DNA from 4 places in the Serratia sp. NPDC087055 genome. Region 1 is predicted to be linked to each of the others. Evidence: predicted binding sites of a transcription regulator. Region 1 holds the regulator's gene; each other region holds the start of a gene.

Region 1 (4,636 bases):
GCGGGGATGGCCACCACGTTGTTCACCAACAGTATTTCAACCGGCGTGATCCTGGCCGGAATATTACAAGGGATCCTGACCGAGTACGGGCCACATTCCTCCGTTTATCTGTTAGCCATATTACTGCTTTTTATTGCTTTACCTGTCGGTTTTAAAACCCGGGAAGTGTAGGTGGTTTCTGAGTGAGTCGTTTATTTTTAAACACAAACAAGGATATATGATGGCTATATTGGTGACGGGCGGCGCCGGTTATATCGGCTCGCATACGGTGTTGGCGCTGTTGGAAAGGGGGGAGAACGTCGTTGTATTAGACAACCTGTCCAACAGTTCGTCAGAGTCTCTGTTTCGCGTAGAAAGGCTGACGGGGAAAAAAGTTATTTTCTATCAGGGTGATATTCAACAATATCACCTATTGGATCACATCTTCCGTCAGCATGATATTCATGCTGTTATTCATCTTGCCGGTTTGAAATCTGTCAGAGAATCAACCGAGCAGCCACTGAAATATTATCAAAATAATATTTCGGGATCATTGATCGTACTGGACAGAATGCGCCATGCGGGCATTAATCAGTTTATTTTCAGCTCTTCGGCCACCGTTTACGGACCTGCGGAATATACCCCGCTGACGGAAAATTGCCGTGTTGGGCAGACCACGAATCCTTATGGCACTTCCAAGCTGATCGTTGAGCAGATCCTGGCAGAGTTTGCCACCACTGCGCCACAGATGGCGATCACCGCATTGCGTTATTTTAATCCCGCCGGTGCGCATGAGTCTGGCTTGATTGGTGAAGATCCCGCCGGCATTCCCAATAATCTTCTGGCGTATCTGGCACAGGTGGCTATTGGCAAACTCGCGGTGTTGCCCGTGTATGGCAACGACTACCCGACCAGCGATGGAACTGGGGTACGTGATTATATCCACGTTATGGATCTGGCTGAAGGGCATTTGAAAGCGCTGGATAACCTGCAGCCAGGTTTTAACGTCTATAACCTGGGCACGGGCAAGGGTTACTCGGTACTGGAAATTATTCAGGCGTTCGAACGTGCCTGTGGATTCAAGATCGCCTACCAATTTAATCCCCGACGTGCGGGTGACATCGCCGAGTGTTGGTCCGATCCGTCGTTGGCTGCGGAAAAGCTGGGTTGGCAAGCTAAGCGCAGCCTGGAAAAAATGGTATGTGATGCGTGGTCTTGGCAGAGCAAAAATCCGCAGGGTTATGGTCCATTAATAAGGATGGCTGCCGATGGCGCTTAACAACGGGCATTTTGGCGCCCTGCAGGATGATCTGTTTCGGGCTGAATATGAGGCGCGGCTAAGCGATTTGAAGTTTGAATTCGTGAAGTGCCAACGTCAGGCTACGCCAGCGGCAAAGGCGCGTTATCAACGTGGGGTGAATCAACTACGGGAATGGCTGTCTGCGCAGGGGCATTTATTTGATGCCGCACGCTGTTCTTCACTATTTTGCGTGCCCACGCGGCCACTTGCCGCAGGGGAACAATTGCTGCACCGCATTTGGTTGGGCGGAGCCATTCCTGACGACGCGCGAGAAGTTATCTCTCAGTGGGGGGATGCACAACAAGCGGTGAGTCGTGGCGAGGCTCGTGACTGGGTCGGCATGTTATGGGTTTGGGATGCAAAGCAGCTGGCAAAGGATGCCTGTTTCATTGCCTCACCCCAAACGCATGGCGGCCAGTTGGGTGAGTACGATGCCGGTAACCATCGCCTGCAGGTGCATTCGTTGAGTGAACTGGCGCAAAGAAGAGTCGGTAATAGTTTGGGGTTTATCCATCAGCTCCATGATAAACGCTATTACGCCACACTGTCCGACTACTTCCGCTTTTTGATTTTGATTGAGATGGGGGGCGTGTATATGGATATCGACACACTTCCCCACCGAGCGGCGACACTGTTTCTGATCAAGCCTGAGGTTCCGGACTATCTTCAGTTCCTGCCCGGAGGTGAAGTTAGCCACGTCAGTTGGTTGAATTTGTTCCTCGACGAAACGGGAATGATCATCAGCCGTAAGGGAGATATGGCGCTGTGCAGGATGTTAGCTGGGCTCGATCAAATTTATGCGGGGGAAAGCAGTGAGGTACCGGAAAGAAATCCGATTTATGAACGGAAGCTGTTCGATCCTTTTTACCAATTGTGGAGTCGTCATATTGAACGTACTTTCCTCAGCCACGATCGTTTTTGCCAGATGCATGGTGTTTTGTATGACGCAACCCCACAGGCGGTAACCTGCGGTATTCGCGGTATGCGGCTGCTGGAAGATGTGATCACCAATGTGCGGCTACCGTTGTCGCAAGAAGAAGAGCAGAGCTACCGGCAATGTGTTAGCCGGTTGGAAAATCTGGATTGGCAGCTTGAGCAGCCGCTGGATTTGGCACGCTATGCGGAAATATTTACCGTTGATGAAGTACCTCGCATGGCCTATCCGGCGCAGATTCGGTCCGACATCGATCATTACCACTACTATTCGGTGCTTTCTCATGATCAGCGGCTTGATCGGGTAAACCAGCTTTTTGGGGAGTACCTGATTGCCGACAACCGGCGGCAGATAGCGGCAGGGAATTACTGGCGTTCTGCCCAGGGCGAGGGGGAGGCTGTGCCGCCTGAACCGCGGGGATCGTTGCATTTCATGGCGGGACGGCAGGTGGGTGAAGCGGATAAGACCCGCATGGCAAAGCTGATTTTTAGCACGAGCTACCTGGAATACTGTTCTGTTGGCAATCGTGCTGGGCTGGATCTGGTGTCTTTGCAGCAGGCGCAAAATATCGAGCCTTACCTGGATCTGATCACCGTGGCTTACGATCGGCGCGGAGAGTTTATCGGTTTTTTCAATGCGGCGACCGTCAGTGAACTGTATGCCATAGACGCGGACTACCTTTATCGCGATGAAATGAAACCTCTTGATGAGGCTTACGACAGCTTTGTGCAAAGCCACTGTGTCGCTGACGATTATTTTGTCTGTAGCTTGGCGATTGAGAGCCAATTTCGGGGGCTGGGGTATTTTAACCAAATGTTTGCCTTGATTCAGCTACAGGCGGATCAACGCCAGGCGAAAAACATTGCGCTGTGCGTCTGGCAAAGTAGTGATGCCTGCAAAATGTATTTGAACAAGGGGTTCCGTATTCGTGGTGTGTTCGACCAAGCCAAGGCAATGTTTTTTGATCGGCTGCTCTTTCTTGAATATGCATTGTAACGAGTTTACTCATCCGCGTGTCGGCGGGGGAGTTGACGTTGAAGTGGGTGTAAGTGGGAAGTGAGAAGTACCGTGGAGAAGTGCCGCTGCAATTGTTGTCATTTAGCTATGATCTTTCCCCGGGCCTGTCCGGGGATTTTTTTATCTATTTGCTTCAGGCATAAAAAAACCGCCGTTAAGGCGGTTCTCAATGCCGGTTAAGGGCATTATTTTTTGTCGTGCAGAGTGTCGTCTTCGCGGCAGTCACCCGTTTCACAGTGGCCGTACAGGTACAGGCTGTGGTTGGTGAGCTTGATGCCGTGTTGTTTGGCGATATCACGCTGACGCACTTCGATAGATTCATCGCTGAATTCGATCACTTTGCCACAATCCAGGCAAATCAGGTGGTCGTGATGATGTTGCTGAGTCAGTTCGAACACGGACTTGCCGCCTTCGAAGTTGTGACGAGTCACAATGCCTGCATCATCAAATTGGTTCAGTACGCGGTAAACCGTAGCCAGGCCAATTTCTTCGCCCATATCTATCAGTTTTTTGTACAGATCTTCCGCACTGACGTGATGGCATTCCGGATTTTGCAGTACTTCCAGGATTTTGAGTCGCGGAAGCGTGACTTTTAAGCCGGCCTTCTTCAATGCGGTGTTGTTGTCAGTCATGCGGATTCAGTCCTGTTACTATGCTAATCAAGTTGAGGCGTTCTCGCCTGTGGCATCGGTCGGCACAAAGTGTTAATTGCGTCTCATTATAGAACCGGTTGGCCTAAATAGAAACCGCCGGTTGTTAACAAAGATATAATTGCACTATTGCATGTTGCACACGCAACGTCTTGATGGATGGGATAAACCGATATCTCAGTCTACCTTGACGATGTGAGAAGTTACAAATATGTATCTTCTATTGCAGTAATCCGTACTGCCGATGACGGCCCTGCCGGCAACACTATGCACTTTGCAGGGCTTTTGTTCAACCTTTGGCGTTACCCGACGATCTCGGCCAGGCTCAACTCTTCGACGATTTGTTTTACCCAACCTTCGACACGTTCATTGGTCAGTTCTGGCTGGCGATCTTCGTCAATGGCGAGACCGATGAAGTGGCTGTCACTTGCCAGGCCTTTCGACGCTTCGAAGTGGTAACCTTTGGTTGGCCAGTGGCCTACAATGGCGGCGCCACGTGGTTCAATGATGTCGCGGATAGTCCCCATCGCATCACAGAAATATTCTGCATAGTCTTCTTGGTCGCCACAGCCAAACAGCGCAACCAGTTTGCCGTTGAAGTCGATCTCTTCCAGCGTTGGGAAGAAGTCATCCCAGTCACACTGGGCTTCGCCGTAGTACCATGTCGGGATACCGAGCAACAGAATATCGAAACCTTCCAGGTCTTCTTTACTGCTTTTGGCGATGTCGTGAATTTCGCAAACATCGTCGCCAAAC
Region 2 (4,636 bases), 2.4 Mb from region 1:
CAGCATATTGCCACTGCGTACCACCGAGGGGCCGACGTTGTTCTGTCTGCATCCGGCCTCTGGATTCTCCTGGCAGTTCAGCGTACTGCCGCGCTATATCGATCAGCATTGGTCGCTGGTGGGGATTCAGTCACCGCGCCCCGACGGCCCGCTGGCGCTCAGTGAGCACATGGATCAGGTGTGCGACGCGCATCTGGAGAAAGTATTGCAGGTGCAACCGCACGGTCCGTATCACTTTATCGGTTATTCGCTGGGTGGCACGTTGGCACAGGGTATCGCAGCCAGGTTGCAGGCGCGGGGTGAAGACGTGGCCTTCCTTGGGTTGCTGGATACCTACCCGCCGGAAACGCAGAACTGGGACGTGATGCTGGATGACAACGTGCTAAAAGAAGTTCAGCGCGAACGTCAGCAATTCCTGGCAGTGTCCGAGGATGCGCTTGATCCGGCATTGGGTGAAACCCGTGTGGCGATGTTCGATAATATCGAAGCCAACTACGCCGACTCGGTACGCCTGCTTTCTGCGACCAATACGGCGAACTTCAAAGGGCAGGCGACGCTGTTTGTTGCACGTCAGACCTTGCAGGAAGGGATGGATGTCCAGCAGACCTGGGCGAAATACGTGGATACCTTGCAGGTGCATGAACTCGATTGTGCGCACGTAGATATCGTTTCACCCACCTCATTCAAAGTATTGGGGCCGCTATTGAACCGCATACTTCGAGCGTTGTAATCCCCAGTGAGGGTAGGGGATGAATACATTCGTCCCGATTAACGCGGGCCCAGCATGCTGGGCCCCTACCATCTCGATTACTTACCCAGTGGTACCACCAACGGCGTGTGCGAAACCGGATCATCAATGATCATGCAGCGCAGGCCGTACACCTTTTCGATCAGTTCCGGCGTCACAATATCCTTAGGCGCACCTTCGGCAACGACCTTGCCGTCTCGCATGGCGATCAGATGCGTGGCATAACGGCAGGCATGGTTAAGATCGTGCAGCACGACCACCAACGTATGACCGTTTTCACGGTTTAACTGGCGCATGAGCTCCAGCAAATCTATCTGATGGGTGATATCCAGCCAGGTGGTCGGTTCATCCAGCAGCAACAGCGGTGTTTGCTGCGCTAATACCATCGCAATCCACACGCGTTGGCGTTGCCCGCCAGAAAGCGTATCAACCGGCTGTTCGGACAGCTCAAAAACGCCGGTCGAACGCATGGCCTGTTCCACCGCCTGTTGGTCTTCCTCACGCCAGCGACTGAACAGACGCTGATGCGGATAGCGGCCTCGGGCCACCAAATCAAACACGGTAATGTCGCCCGGCGCTGTTGAGCTTTGCGGCAGCAACCCCAGTTGGCGTGCCACCTCTTTGGTCGCATATTCGCTAATCTGTTTGCCGTTTAGCCAGACCGCGCCTGCCTGTGGTTGGATCAGACGGCTGAGGGTGCGCAACAAGGTAGATTTGCCACAGGCATTTGGCCCGATAATGACCGTCAGTTCACCGTGCGGGATGGAGACGGAAAGGTCGCTTGCGACGATTTTTTTGTCATAACCGAGCGTCAGGTGTTCAGCGCGCAATGGCGCGGTCTGCAAGGGATCAGCATTCATTTTTTTCGTGACTCACGGATTAATAACCAAATCAGGTAAATGCCACCCAGGCTGACGGTGAGTACACCGACCGGCAACTGATAAGGCATAAACAGGCGTTGTGCGGCGACATCGGCGAGCAGCAGCAGCAGGGCGCCCGTCAGAGCAGTCAGCAGCAGTACGCTACGGTTGGCGCACAGGCGTCGCGCAATCTGCGGTGCCACCAGTGCGATAAAGGAGATGGGCCCCGCCACGGCGGTTGCGGCCGCCGTCAGGACGACCCCGACCAGCAGCAGCAATACGCGCGAACGTTCCACTGACACACCGAGCGCGCAGGCGGCGTCATCCCCCATTTCCAGCAGCCGCATACGGCGAGCCAGCGTCAATAACAGCAGGCAGCACAGTACAATCACGACCAGTACGGGCAGGCTTTTCGCCCAACTGACACCGTTAAGTGAGCCCGCGTTCCACAGCCCGGCAGACATCGCTGATTCCAGCGAGGCGCTGATAAGAAGCCAGGTATTACCGGCGACCAACAGGGCACGCACCGCAATGCCAACGATAATCAAACGGAATGATTCGACACCATTTCGCCACGCCAGCAAATAAATCAACGCGGCGGTGAGTAAGCCACCGGCCAACGCTCCAGCGGTGATGCCGAAGACACTTCCATTAAACAATACGATGGCTACCAATACGCCGCTGTAGGCGCCGGTGTTAAAGCCAATTACGTCAGGGCTGCCGAGCGGGTTGCGCAATATCGATTGGAAAATGGCCCCGCTGAGGCCGAGCGCCGCCCCCAGCAACAGAGCCATCATCACGCGTGGCAAGCGCCATTGGGTGACGATCACCGCCAGGTTTGCCGGGCCTTCACCGCGCAAGGCGTCGATCACCTGCGAGGCACTCAGCGACAGTGCGCCAGAGCCCAGGGCGTAAATGGCGAGCCCCAGAGCGGCCAACATGAGCAACATCGCGGTCAGCGTCGGACGCGACAAGGCGCGAATTTTGTGGTTAGCCATCCGACGGGCTGCAGACATCGACATTAGCGCTGCCTCCTGAACATATGGCGCTGACGCACCAGCACGATCAGCAGCGGTGCACCAATCAGGGCGGTGACGATGGAGACACGTAATTCACCGGCAACCAGGAAACGACCGAGGAGGTCGGCGCTCAGCAGCAGGATAGGGGTCAATACCAGCGTCCAGGGCAGCATCCAGTGCAGCTCTGAACCGGCCAACCGACGGGCAATATGCGGCATCATCAGGCCGACAAAGGCAATCGGACCGACGGCAGCTGTAGCACCGCCGCACAGTAAGGTAATCGTCAGCAGGCCCAACAACTGGGTACGAACAATGCCGGTACCCAGTGCGGTAGCCAATTCATTGCCCATGCTCAGGCTATTGAGCGACTTACTCATCCACAGCGTAATCAGCGTGCCCAATAAGATCGGCAGGGCGACGGTACGCACCACCTGCATATTTTGAATATCCAGAGAACCGGCCTGCCAAAAACGCAGCTGATCGAACACCAGCGGGTTTAACAGGGAAATCCCAGAGGTCAGGCCCTCCAGCACCGCCGCCAATGCGACCCCGGCTAGCGTCAGGCGCACCGGGTTCAAACTGCTGCCACCCAGAGCACCGATCAGTGCGACAAGCAGCGCGGCAAACATCGCACCGGCAAAGGCGAACCACAGATATTGGCTGATGTTGGCGGCACCAAAGAAGGTGATACCCAGCACTACGGCAAAGCCTGCACCGGCGTTAACGCCAAGAATACCGGGATCGGCCAGCGGATTGCGGGTGAGGGTTTGCATCAGTACCCCAGACAGACCCAATGCGATACCCGCCAACACGCCAACCAGCGTGCGTGGCAGCCTGGCATTGGTAATGATGGTGCAATCCGCCCCGCCGCATTGCCCATTCAGCGCCTGGATAACCGTATCAAAGGGAATAGACTTGGCGCCAAGCGACAGGCTGAGCAGCATGATGACCAACAGTGCGAAAAGAGCAATCAGCAGACCAAACAGCCTGCGGCGAAATGAACGGGGAGTGCCCCCAAGGTGACGCCCCCCTGAGGTGGGAACGGGCTGTGTGCAATGGCGTGTAATCCGTAACATAACAATCCATTATTTAATTGAATATAAATGATATTTATTATCATTATTGATTGTTTTCATCTATGGTACCATGAGTTCCTTCGCTATTGCAGCACATACCCTTCATTCTTGAAGCTGCATCTGTGTTGGCTGCGAGCGCTGGCCCAGTGGCTTACTTGAGTAAGCACCCTGGGGATGCTCGCGCTTGCCGCCTTGATGCAACGCCAATTATTTTGGCTATAGACGCTGCCCCTTTTCTTTAGTTGTGGTGAGAAAGCTGATGAGTAAGCCCTCTATTTTGCTTGATTTTGGCCTGCTTAAGACCAATGGCGCTTTTCGCGCCGTATTCTGTGCGCGCTTTATTTCCATTCTCGCACTGGGATTGATGGCCATTGCGATCCCGGTTCAGATTCAAGCCTTGACCGGATCGACGTTGTTGGTCGGGTTGTCCGTAACGCTGGCAGGTAGCGGCATGTTTGCCGGGTTGCTGATGGGCGGTGTACTGGCCGATCGCTACGAACGTCGCCGTCTGATTTTGTTTGCGCGCTCCACTTGCGGCATTGGTTTTATCGGTCTGTGTCTGAACGCCGCGTTGCCAGCACCTTCATTGACGCTGATTTATCTGTTGGCGGTCTGGGACGGTTTCTTTGGTGCGGTCGGCGTTACGGCACTGTTGGCGGCAACGCCCGCGCTGGTAGGGCGTGAAAATATCGTGCAGGCCGGGGCTATCAGCATGTTGACCGTCCGCTTTGGCTCAATCCTTTCTCCGGCGATCGGGGGTTTGGTGATCGCCAATGCCGGTGTGACGTGGAACTACGGTTTGGCGGCGTTTGGTACCTTGCTGACGTTGATCCCTTTACTGCGTCTGCCTCAGCTGTTGCCGCCACCGCAGCCGCGTGAGCACCCGCTGCGTGCGCTCGCCGGCGGTTTCGGCTTCCTGTTCCGCAACCGGGT
Region 3 (4,636 bases), 2.4 Mb from region 1:
TGTTTACGCCTGCCTGAATGGCTAGCGCAGCGATTTCTTTTGGTGAATGCAACGACATAACTGACTCGGTTTATAGTTGTGGAATTTACGACGGGGGCAGTCTATGCCTGTGGGGCGGGTGACTCAAGCCTAAATCGCTAACATTCCGTTAATTAAAAATCAACACAATGGATAAGGTTTTTTGGTTTTTGTGATGCGGCGCTTGCTGCGGCTGATTTTTACCCATAAACGCGATTTTTTAGCGTGAAACGCGCTGATTTGGCGGCTTTTTCAGCGCTTGGCTGAGTAATTCAATTTAGCCGTTGACAGTGTTTCAGGGGTTTCATATTATGCGCCCCGTTCACAGGATTTTGTGATTGTGGATTGGGGCTATAGCTCAGCTGGGAGAGCGCTTGCATGGCATGCAAGAGGTCGACGGTTCGATCCCGTCTAGCTCCACCAACCTTTATCTCAGAAAGGTTGGGGAATACCGTAACGCCGGTTAAAGCGTACCACTTTTGTGGGGCTATAGCTCAGCTGGGAGAGCGCTTGCATGGCATGCAAGAGGTCGACGGTTCGATCCCGTCTAGCTCCACCACCATTTGAAAAGCCGACCTTAGGGTCGGCTTTTTGCTTTCTGTCTTTCCTGCCTGATGTTGAATCCCAGACAATAAAAAAGGCCGCCGAAGCGACCTTTGTGTCATAGGGTTTTGGCTTAGCCCAGAACCAGGCCTGCGATGGATGCAGACAGGATGCTGACCAGTGTAGAACCATAAACCAGCTTCAGACCGAAGCGAGACACCACGTTGCCCTGATGCTCATTCAGCCCTTTAATCGCACCGGCAACGATACCGATGGAAGAGAAGTTGGCGAAGGACACCAGGAACACGGACAGAATACCCATGCTGCGTGGTGACAGTTCAGCAGAGACTTTCTGCAGTTCCATCATCGCGACGAATTCGTTGGAAACCAGTTTGGTCGCCATGATGCTGCCAACCTGCAACGCTTCGTGCTTAGGAATACCCATAATCCAAGCGAATGGATAGAAGAAGTAGCCCAGAATTTCCTGGAAGCTCAGGCCAAAGATGGCGCTGAACAGGCCGTTGAGCGCGGCGATCAGGGCGATAAAGCCGATCAGCATTGCGGCAACGATAATAGCTACCTTGAAACCAGCCAGGATGTATTCACCCAGCATTTCGAAGAAGCTCTGGCCCTCGTGCAAATTGCCCAGATGCAGTTCTTCTTCTTTACTGGTGTCGTACGGGTTGACCAATGACAGCACAATAAAGGTGCTGAACATGTTCAGAACCAGTGCCGCGACCACGAACTTGGCATCCAGCATGGTCATGTAAGCACCAACGATGGACATGGAAACCGTAGACATCGCGGTTGCCGCCATGGTGTACATGCGTTTTTCTGACATCTTGCCCAGAATATCTTTATAGGCAATGAAGTTCTCAGACTGGCCCAGGATCAATGAGCTAACGGCGTTGAACGATTCCAGCTTGCCCATACCGTTTACTTTTGACAGCACGGTACCAATAATCCGGATGATAAACGGCAGTACTTTAATGTATTGCAGAATACCGATCAGTGCGGAGATGAAGACGATTGGACACAGAACCTTCAGGAAGAAGAAGGCCAGACCTTTATCACCCATGCCACCGAATACAAACTCAGTCCCTTGCCCAGCAAACCCGAGCAGCTTGTCAAACAGCGCTGCGAATCCTTTTACAAAGCCTAAACCCGCTTCCGAATGCAGGAAAAAATAGGCCAGCAGTACTTCAATAACCAACAGTTGAATAACGTAGCGAATGCGGATGCTTTTACGATCGCGGCACACCAAGAGTGCCAGGATCGCGACCACCACTAACGCCAACGCAAAGTGCGCAATATGGGACATGTTTGCTCCAAACTTGAGGCAGGCTGAATTTCGGATGTCATTTTATGTAACGCCACGTTTAAAAACGAGAGCTCTATTGCAAATATGGAAAATCATAGTGGGAAACGTCTTAAAATAGTACGGTAAAGCATAAAAAATCAATAGGTTAATGAATGCATATGAAATTCCTATTCATGCATAAATTTGATTATAAGTCCTTTTATGCTCTGAATTCGGCCCGGAAGAGTGCGGAAAATGTTCACCTCTGGCCGAAACCCTTCGTTAAACCCGTCGTTTTCCTCTATTACAGAGATAAGTATTACCGCTCTAAATGCACTTGATAATTATTATCATTTACATAAGATAACCACAGGCTTATTAGAAGTAAGGGTTCAGAAAATGCTGAACAGTCGTGTGGCTGAAAGTCCCCAGGGCTCATCCAGGAAGATCAAACTTTCTCTGATGGGGCCCGCCTTTATCGCGGCTATCGGCTATATCGATCCTGGCAACTTTGCCACCAATATCCAGTCCGGTGCCTCTTTTGGTTATACCTTGCTCTGGGTGGTGGTGTGGGCCAATGTCATGGCGATGCTGATCCAGCTGTTGTCCGCCAAACTGGGTATTGCTACCGGTAAAAACCTTGCGGAGCATATTCGCGATCGTTTCCCTCGTCCGGCCGTCTGGGCCTATTGGGTGCAGGCAGAAATCATTGCAATGGCAACCGATCTGGCCGAGTTTATCGGTGCGGCGATCGGCTTCAAACTGTTGTTGGGCGTTACGCTGCTGGAGGGCGCGATCCTGACAGGTATTGCCACCTTCCTGATCCTGATGTTGCAAAAACGCGGTGAGAAACCCTTGGAATGGGTGATCGGCAGCCTTCTATTGTTTGTCGCGTTGGCGTACATGGTGGAACTGGTGTTTTCGCAGCCGCAGTTGGGGCCATTATTAAAAGGCATGGCGATACCGGATTTGCCGAACGGCGATGCGGTATTTCTGGCGGCAGGTGTGCTGGGGGCGACCATCATGCCGCACGTTATTTATCTGCATTCATCGTTAACCCAGACCGCTGGGGAAAACTCAAAGGCCGATCGTTACGCGGCCACCAAGGTTGACGTTGCTATTGCCATGACCATTGCTGGGTTTGTAAATCTGGCGATGATGGCTACCGCCGCTGCGGCTTTCCACTTTAATGGCCACAGCGGGATTACCGACCTCGATCAGGCCTATTTGACGCTACAACCCTTGTTGGGCCAGGCGGCTGCAACCATTTTCGGGCTGAGTCTGGTAGCTGCTGGGTTGTCTTCCACCGTAGTGGGAACACTGGCGGGGCAAGTGGTGATGCAAGGTTTTGTTCGCTTTTACATACCGCTGTGGGTACGCCGGGTCGTTACCATGTTGCCGTCGTTTATCGTCATTATGTTGGGGATGGATGCGACGCGCATTCTGGTGTTGAGCCAGGTTTTACTGAGTTTCGGTATTGCATTGGCTCTGGTGCCGCTGCTGTCGTTCACCGGTAATCGTGAGCTGATGGGGGATATGGTGAACAGCCGCACTATACAGGCGACAGGTAAGTTGATTGTGCTGGTGGTGATTGGGCTAAATGGTTATCTGTTGGTGAGCAGTGTTCTTTGAGCGGGCACCCAATAAGGTGTTTTTAGCGAGTGTCACGTTATTTCCGGTCGATAAACGAGCAAGGCACCCTGAAGTTCTTAGGGGCCTTGCTCGACCGAAACGTTGCCCACATTTTTGGATAAACATTAACTTACCGGCATTAGGGGATCATGCCGGTTTTTGCCGTTAATCGTCGCGATCGTCATTGCCATGGCGGCGATGATCACGGTCATCATGACGCCGATCTTTCCAATGGTGCTTATCATGATGCTTATAGTAGTGCTTATCGTATTTACGATAGCGACCATCATGATAGTAATAATTTTTGCGCCAGTAGTCGTTGTCGCGCCAGCGATAACCGTCCCAGTAATATCCCCGCCGGCTACGGTCGCCCAGATAGCGGCCTTGGTGGCCTTGCCACCAGTCACGGTCGCGCCAGTCGTAACCGTCCCAATAGCGGCCGCGGTTGTCTTGTTCGCCTATGCGTAGTGAAACGCCTGGCATCAAATCGATACTGATGCCTTCAGCCTTTGCCTGCTGTACGGCGGGCACTGTCGATACCACCAAGAGAGCGGCCAATAACAGAGGTTTAAACATGAATACTCCTATCCGCCGCAGCGGTTTGGCCGGTTTTATCGATAATGAAGCGCGTTCATCAGTTTATAAAACAGCCTTATAGTTTTACCTGCAATATTGGCATATTAACCGTTGTGGATAGGGTTGAATCTTAGAGGGATTCTGAAAAGCGGGGTGGGGCGAACGATTTAAGATTTGTCTGTCGTCGTGGGGTTATCGCCGGGGGGGATTCCGGCGATAACTGTAAGCGATTACATTAGAATCTGTTCAATTTGGGCGATTTCATCTTCGCTGAAGGTGCGGTTGTTCAGCATGCCAACGGCGTCTTCAATCTGGCTGGTTTTACTGGCACCAATCAGCACTGAGGTAACGCGATCGCCACGCAATACCCAGGCCAATGCCATCTGCGACAGCTTCTGCCCCCGTTGTTGTGCCAGCGCATTGAGTCTGCGGACTTTCTCTAGCTTTTCCTCTGTGAGCTGACCGGGTTGAAGGAACTGGCTGCTGCTGGCGGCGCGCGAGTCTTGCGGGATGCCATGCAGGTAGCGATCGGTTAACAGGCCACCTGCCAGCGGTGAAAAGGCAATG
Region 4 (4,636 bases), on a different contig from region 1:
CACCGCAACAGGTGCCTGCTGCTCCGCCAAACGGAACACCGACACGCTTTGCAGCAGCATTTCCGCCTGTTCTTCCAGGGAGTCGGCAGCGGCAGCAGATTCTTCCACCAACGCGGCGTTCTGCTGGGTGGTGTGATCCATTTCGACGATTGCCTGGCCGATTTGGGCGATGCCGCGGGTTTGCTCGTCGGAGGCTGCGGCGATTTCCGCCATAATGTCACGCACATGGGTAACCGACAGGACAATTTGTTCCATGGTATTGCCGGTGTTTTCCACCAGGGTGGTACCGGTCTGTACCCGACTGACGGATTCGGTAATCAGCCCTTCGATCTCTTTCGCTGCCTGGGCGCTGCGCTGTGCCAGATTACGGACCTCGCTGGCCACTACCGAGAAGCCGCGGCCTTGCTCCCCGGCGCGCGCGGCTTCTACTGCCGCGTTAAGCGCCAGAATATTGGTCTGGAAAGCAATGCCGTTGATCAGGGTGGTAATTTCGGCGATTCGCTGCGAACTGCTGGAAATGTCGCGCATCGTGCTGACCACGTTCTCGACCAGCTTGCCGCCCTGCTGGGCCGTTTGTGACGCATCGGTGGCCAGCTGATTGGCGTGGTGGGCGTTTTCGGCGTTTTGTTTCACCGTAGCGGTCAGTTGCTCCATGCTGGCGGCCGTCTCTTCCACTGCGGCAGCCTGTTGTTCAGTACGTGAGGACAAATCGGTATTACCCGCGGCAATCTCTGCGGCGGCGGTGGACACCTGGCTGACCCCCATCTGGATTTTCTCAATCATATCGCGCAGGTTTTGGCTCATGGCCGCGACGGCGTTCAGTAACTGGCCCAGTTCATCACGACGGGTGCTGGTCTGTGCCTGTCGCAGATCGCCACTGGCGATGCGTTCCGCCAGCGCGAGAGTGCTTTGCAACGGCCGGGTGATCTGCAATGTGATACGCCAGGCAACCAGCAAGCCGACGATGATGGCAATCAGCGTGGTAATGCCCATTTGCATCTGTGCCGAATTGATGTCGTTATGGGTTTGCGTCAATTCATCCTGTAAGAAGGCGTTGACCAGTGTGCCGACTTCCTGCGCACTGTTGCCCAGGCGTTGGCTGATTAACTGTTCCTGTTGATAGGCCGGCAGGTAGGCTTCAATGCGGTTTTTATAGTCGTCGAGAGCGGTCAGCAAGGGTTGCAGCAGAGGACGTTGGGCGTCGCTGAGCCGTCGGCTCAGCGCATTTGCGGCGCTACGTGCGTCGTCAATTGCTGCGATCAGCGGTGCTTCGGATTCGGCGCTCAGGCTCAGTAACAGGCCGCGAGCCCCGTAGCGCACCAGCGTCAGCTTCTGGTTCAACTGAATAAAGGCCAGTTGCAGGTCACCATTAGTGAGTTGGCGCTCCACCTGGTTCAGGTTGTCCTGCACTTCCGACATGTTCCAGCTTTGGCGCACGGCATCTTTCGCCGCCACCGCCTTTTCGAAGGCGTTTTGCTGCTGCTGGTATTGGCTGATCAGCACGACCAAACGCTGAAGGTCTTTTTTGCTCTGAGGATCCCAATTCAGGTTCTGGCCCTGGTTGATCAGCTTCACCGCATTTTCGATGCTGGTGCGGTTATTGTTGAGGTATTCCGGTTTGTAGGTTTGCCCGAAGAGCGCACGGTTATATTTGGCCTGATTGATTTCGTCGTTCAGACGATTGCTAAAATCGATGCGATAGGCCCGTGATTCAATGATATGGAGATACTGTGCGCCAGTACCGGCGATGATTGCGGTCAGCAACAGCATGAGACCAAATCCGAGACCGAGCTTTTTACCGACGGTGAGATGAACGAACTTTCCTGCCAATGTTTGCAATGCCGCCATAATGATTTTCCTTTCCGGGCGAACGTCAATTGAACAAACCATCGGCAAAGAGCGGTCAAACTTTAGCGAATTTTGGTCAAAAAAATACCCGCATTAAGCGGGTATCTTTATTGCCGGGTGCGAATTACTTCTTCGCAGCGAAGCGTGCAGCGGCTTCATCCCAGTTAACCACGTTCCAGAATGCTTTGATGTAGTCTGGACGTTTGTTTTGATATTTCAGGTAGTAAGCGTGTTCCCACACGTCCAGGCCCACGATTGGGAAACCTGAAGCGCCGGCAACGGCTTCGCCCATCAGCGGGCTGTCTTGGTTAGCGGTAGAGACTACAGCCAGTTTGTCGCCTTTCAGCACCAGCCAAGCCCAACCTGAACCGAAGCGGGTCGCTGCGGCTTTCTCGAACTCTTCCTGGAATTTCTCAACGCTGCCGAAATCACGTTCGATAGCCGCTTTCAGATCGCCACCCAGGGTGGTGCCGATTTTCAGGCCTTTCCAGAACAGGCTGTGGTTAGCGTGACCGCCAGCGTTGTTACGCATGAAGGTGCGCTTGTCAGCAGGCACTTTATCCAGATCCTGGATCAGTTCTTCAACGCTGTATTGAGCCAGTTCTGGGTAAGCTTCCAGCACGGTGTTGGCGTTGTTAACGTAAGTCTGGTGGTGTTTGGTGTGATGGATTTCCATCGTCTGCTTGTCGAAATGCGGTTCCAGTGCGTCGTAGGCGTACGGCAGGGATGGCAGTGAGTAACTCATAATCATCATCTCCAAGGGTATATGGGCGGCGCATTATGTGAGCACCGCGTAAGCAGTCGGATCATTATAGTTATTTAAATGATATTGAAAATGATTATCAATGCCCTACTTATTGTGTGGCTTTAGCCTAATCAACAATGCGCTGCGGGTGGGTAAACACCGTGGCACGGCCGGGTTTACTGAAGCCGACCAACGTGAGGTTGCTGCGTTCGGCGATCTCCACGGCTAATGAAGTGGCCGCCGACACCACGAACAAAATCTCCACGCCACACATCGCAGCCTTCTGCACCATTTCATAGCTGGCACGGCTGGACGTTAATACCGCGCCCTGCTGCCAACCCTGTTGTGCACGGACGCCGAGCAGTTTATCCAGGGCAACATGACGGCCGACGTCTTCACATCCACCGAGCAATTCCCCTTGCGGCGATAACCAGGCGGCGGCATGGGTGCAACCGGTCAGTTGCCCCACTTCCTGCACTTCTCGCAGTTGTTTCAATGCGGAATCAAGATGGGTGAGGGAAAAGCGCTGGGTGAAAGGTAGCGCAGGCAGCGGACGGAAAATATCCGCCAACTGTTCAATACCACATACGCCGCAGCCGGTGCGGCCTGCCATGGCGCGACGGCGTGCCTTCAAACCGGTAAAACGACGGCTGGAGAGCTCTATTTGTACCTCCAACCCGTTACAGGTTTGGTTAATCTCTATACTGTAGATATCGCGTGGTGATTCGATGATGCCTTCCGACAGGGAAAAACCCAGGGCGAATGCCTCCAGATCTTTGGGCGTGCACATCATGACCACGTGAGAGATGCCGTTATAGACCAGCGCAACCGGGACTTCTTCCGCCAGCCAGTCCGGCTGTGCGGTGGCGAGTTGCCCGCGTTGATGAACCTGAGCCTGGGTCACCCCTGTGAGCTGTGTCTCATTTATAAGTTGGTCTGAGTTTATATTGTTCACTTAACTGGCACCTGTTTGTAACAACCACATACACGCTGTGGTAATATTGCCACCGTAAAAACAACAGTAATTTTAGCGCTTCCCGCTTCCAGGGGGAAAGCGCCATTTGAAACAATGTGACAATCGCGAGTGAAAGGAGACCCCCATGCAGGTCAGCAGAAGGCAGTTCTTTAAGATCTGCGCTGGCGGTATGGCAGGAACGACGGTGGCTGCGCTGGGTTTTGCCCCAGAAGTCGCGTTAGCGGAAACCCGGCAGTACAAACTGCTGCGCGCCCGTGAAACCCGTAATACCTGTACGTATTGTTCCGTCGGCTGTGGGCTGTTGATGTACAGCCTTGGTGATGGCGCCAAAAACGCCAAAGAAAGCATTTTCCACATTGAAGGGGACCCGGATCACCCGGTCAACCGCGGCGCGCTTTGCCCGAAAGGCGCGGGTCTGGTCGACTTTATCCACAGTGCAAGCCGTCTTCAGTATCCAGAATACCGTGCGCCAGGCTCTGACAAATGGCAACGCCTCACTTGGGACGACGCCTTCACGCGCATCGCCAAGCTGATGAAAGAAGACCGTGACGCCAATTTTGTGAAAACGAACGAACAGGGCGTGACCGTCAACCGCTGGCTCAGCACCGGCATGTTGTGTGCCTCCGCGTCCAGTAACGAAACCGGGTATTTGACCCAAAAATTTAGTCGCGCTCTCGGCATGCTTGCCGTAGACAACCAAGCACGTGTCTGACACGGACCAACGGTAGCAAGTCTTGCTCCAACATTTGGTCGCGGTGCGATGACCAACCACTGGGTTGATATCAAGAACGCGAATCTGATTATCGTCATGGGCGGTAATGCGGCGGAAGCGCATCCGGTGGGGTTCCGCTGGGCGATGGAAGCCAAAATTCATAATAAAGCCAAGCTGATCGTGATCGATCCGCGCTTTACCCGTACCGCATCGGTGGCGGATTTTTACACGCCTATTCGTTCCGGGACCGACATTGCTTTCCTGTCGGGCGTGTTGCTGTACCTGATGACCAACGACAAAATTAACCGCGAATACGTTCACGCCTACACCAACGCCAGCTTGCTGGTGCGAGAAG

Evidence for each region. Region 1 encodes Fur, which represses iron uptake genes when iron is present. Its sites were predicted from a motif close to ATAATAATGAGAACNACTATCAA; they were not measured.
Region 2: a site for Fur is predicted at 3,725-3,747, ahead of fepD (Fe(3+)-siderophore ABC transporter permease). Genes of this name have one in related genera too.
Region 3: a site for Fur is predicted at 2,199-2,221, ahead of ACI2J2_RS00370 (Nramp family divalent metal transporter). Genes of this name have one in related genera too.
Region 4: a site for Fur is predicted at 2,672-2,694, ahead of sodA (superoxide dismutase [Mn]). Genes of this name have one in related genera too.

What each region holds. Positions count from the first base shown of each region.
Region 1 covers NZ_JBJDOG010000001.1:2,508,894-2,513,529, reverse strand. Annotated here, with positions in the region: gene ACI2J2_RS11945 (MFS transporter) at 1-171, shown strand, start outside; gene galE (UDP-glucose 4-epimerase GalE) at 221-1,258, shown strand; gene ACI2J2_RS11935 (glycosyltransferase) at 1,248-3,209, shown strand; gene fur (ferric iron uptake transcriptional regulator) at 3,416-3,862, opposite strand; gene fldA (flavodoxin FldA) at 4,183-4,636, opposite strand, start outside.
Region 2 covers NZ_JBJDOG010000001.1:62,234-66,869, forward strand. Annotated here, with positions in the region: gene ACI2J2_RS00275 (enterobactin synthase subunit F) at 1-730, shown strand, start outside; gene ACI2J2_RS00280 (ATP-binding cassette domain-containing protein) at 808-1,608, opposite strand; gene fepG (iron-enterobactin ABC transporter permease) at 1,605-2,630, opposite strand; gene fepD (Fe(3+)-siderophore ABC transporter permease) at 2,630-3,703, opposite strand; gene entS (enterobactin transporter EntS) at 3,963-4,636, shown strand, end outside.
Region 3 covers NZ_JBJDOG010000001.1:76,272-80,907, forward strand. Annotated here, with positions in the region: gene ACI2J2_RS00350 (formate/nitrite transporter family protein) at 1-58, opposite strand, end outside; tRNA gene ACI2J2_RS00355 (tRNA-Ala) at 366-441, shown strand; tRNA gene ACI2J2_RS00360 (tRNA-Ala) at 502-577, shown strand; gene ACI2J2_RS00365 (NupC/NupG family nucleoside CNT transporter) at 695-1,882, opposite strand; gene ACI2J2_RS00370 (Nramp family divalent metal transporter) at 2,261-3,493, shown strand; gene ACI2J2_RS00375 (DUF2502 domain-containing protein) at 3,659-4,069, opposite strand; gene mgrA (L-glyceraldehyde 3-phosphate reductase) at 4,300-4,636, opposite strand, start outside.
Region 4 covers NZ_JBJDOG010000004.1:212,295-216,930, reverse strand. Annotated here, with positions in the region: gene ACI2J2_RS19155 (methyl-accepting chemotaxis protein) at 1-1,848, opposite strand, end outside; gene sodA (superoxide dismutase [Mn]) at 1,973-2,593, opposite strand; gene fdhD (formate dehydrogenase accessory sulfurtransferase FdhD) at 2,721-3,539, opposite strand; gene fdnG (formate dehydrogenase-N subunit alpha) at 3,694-4,636, shown strand, end outside.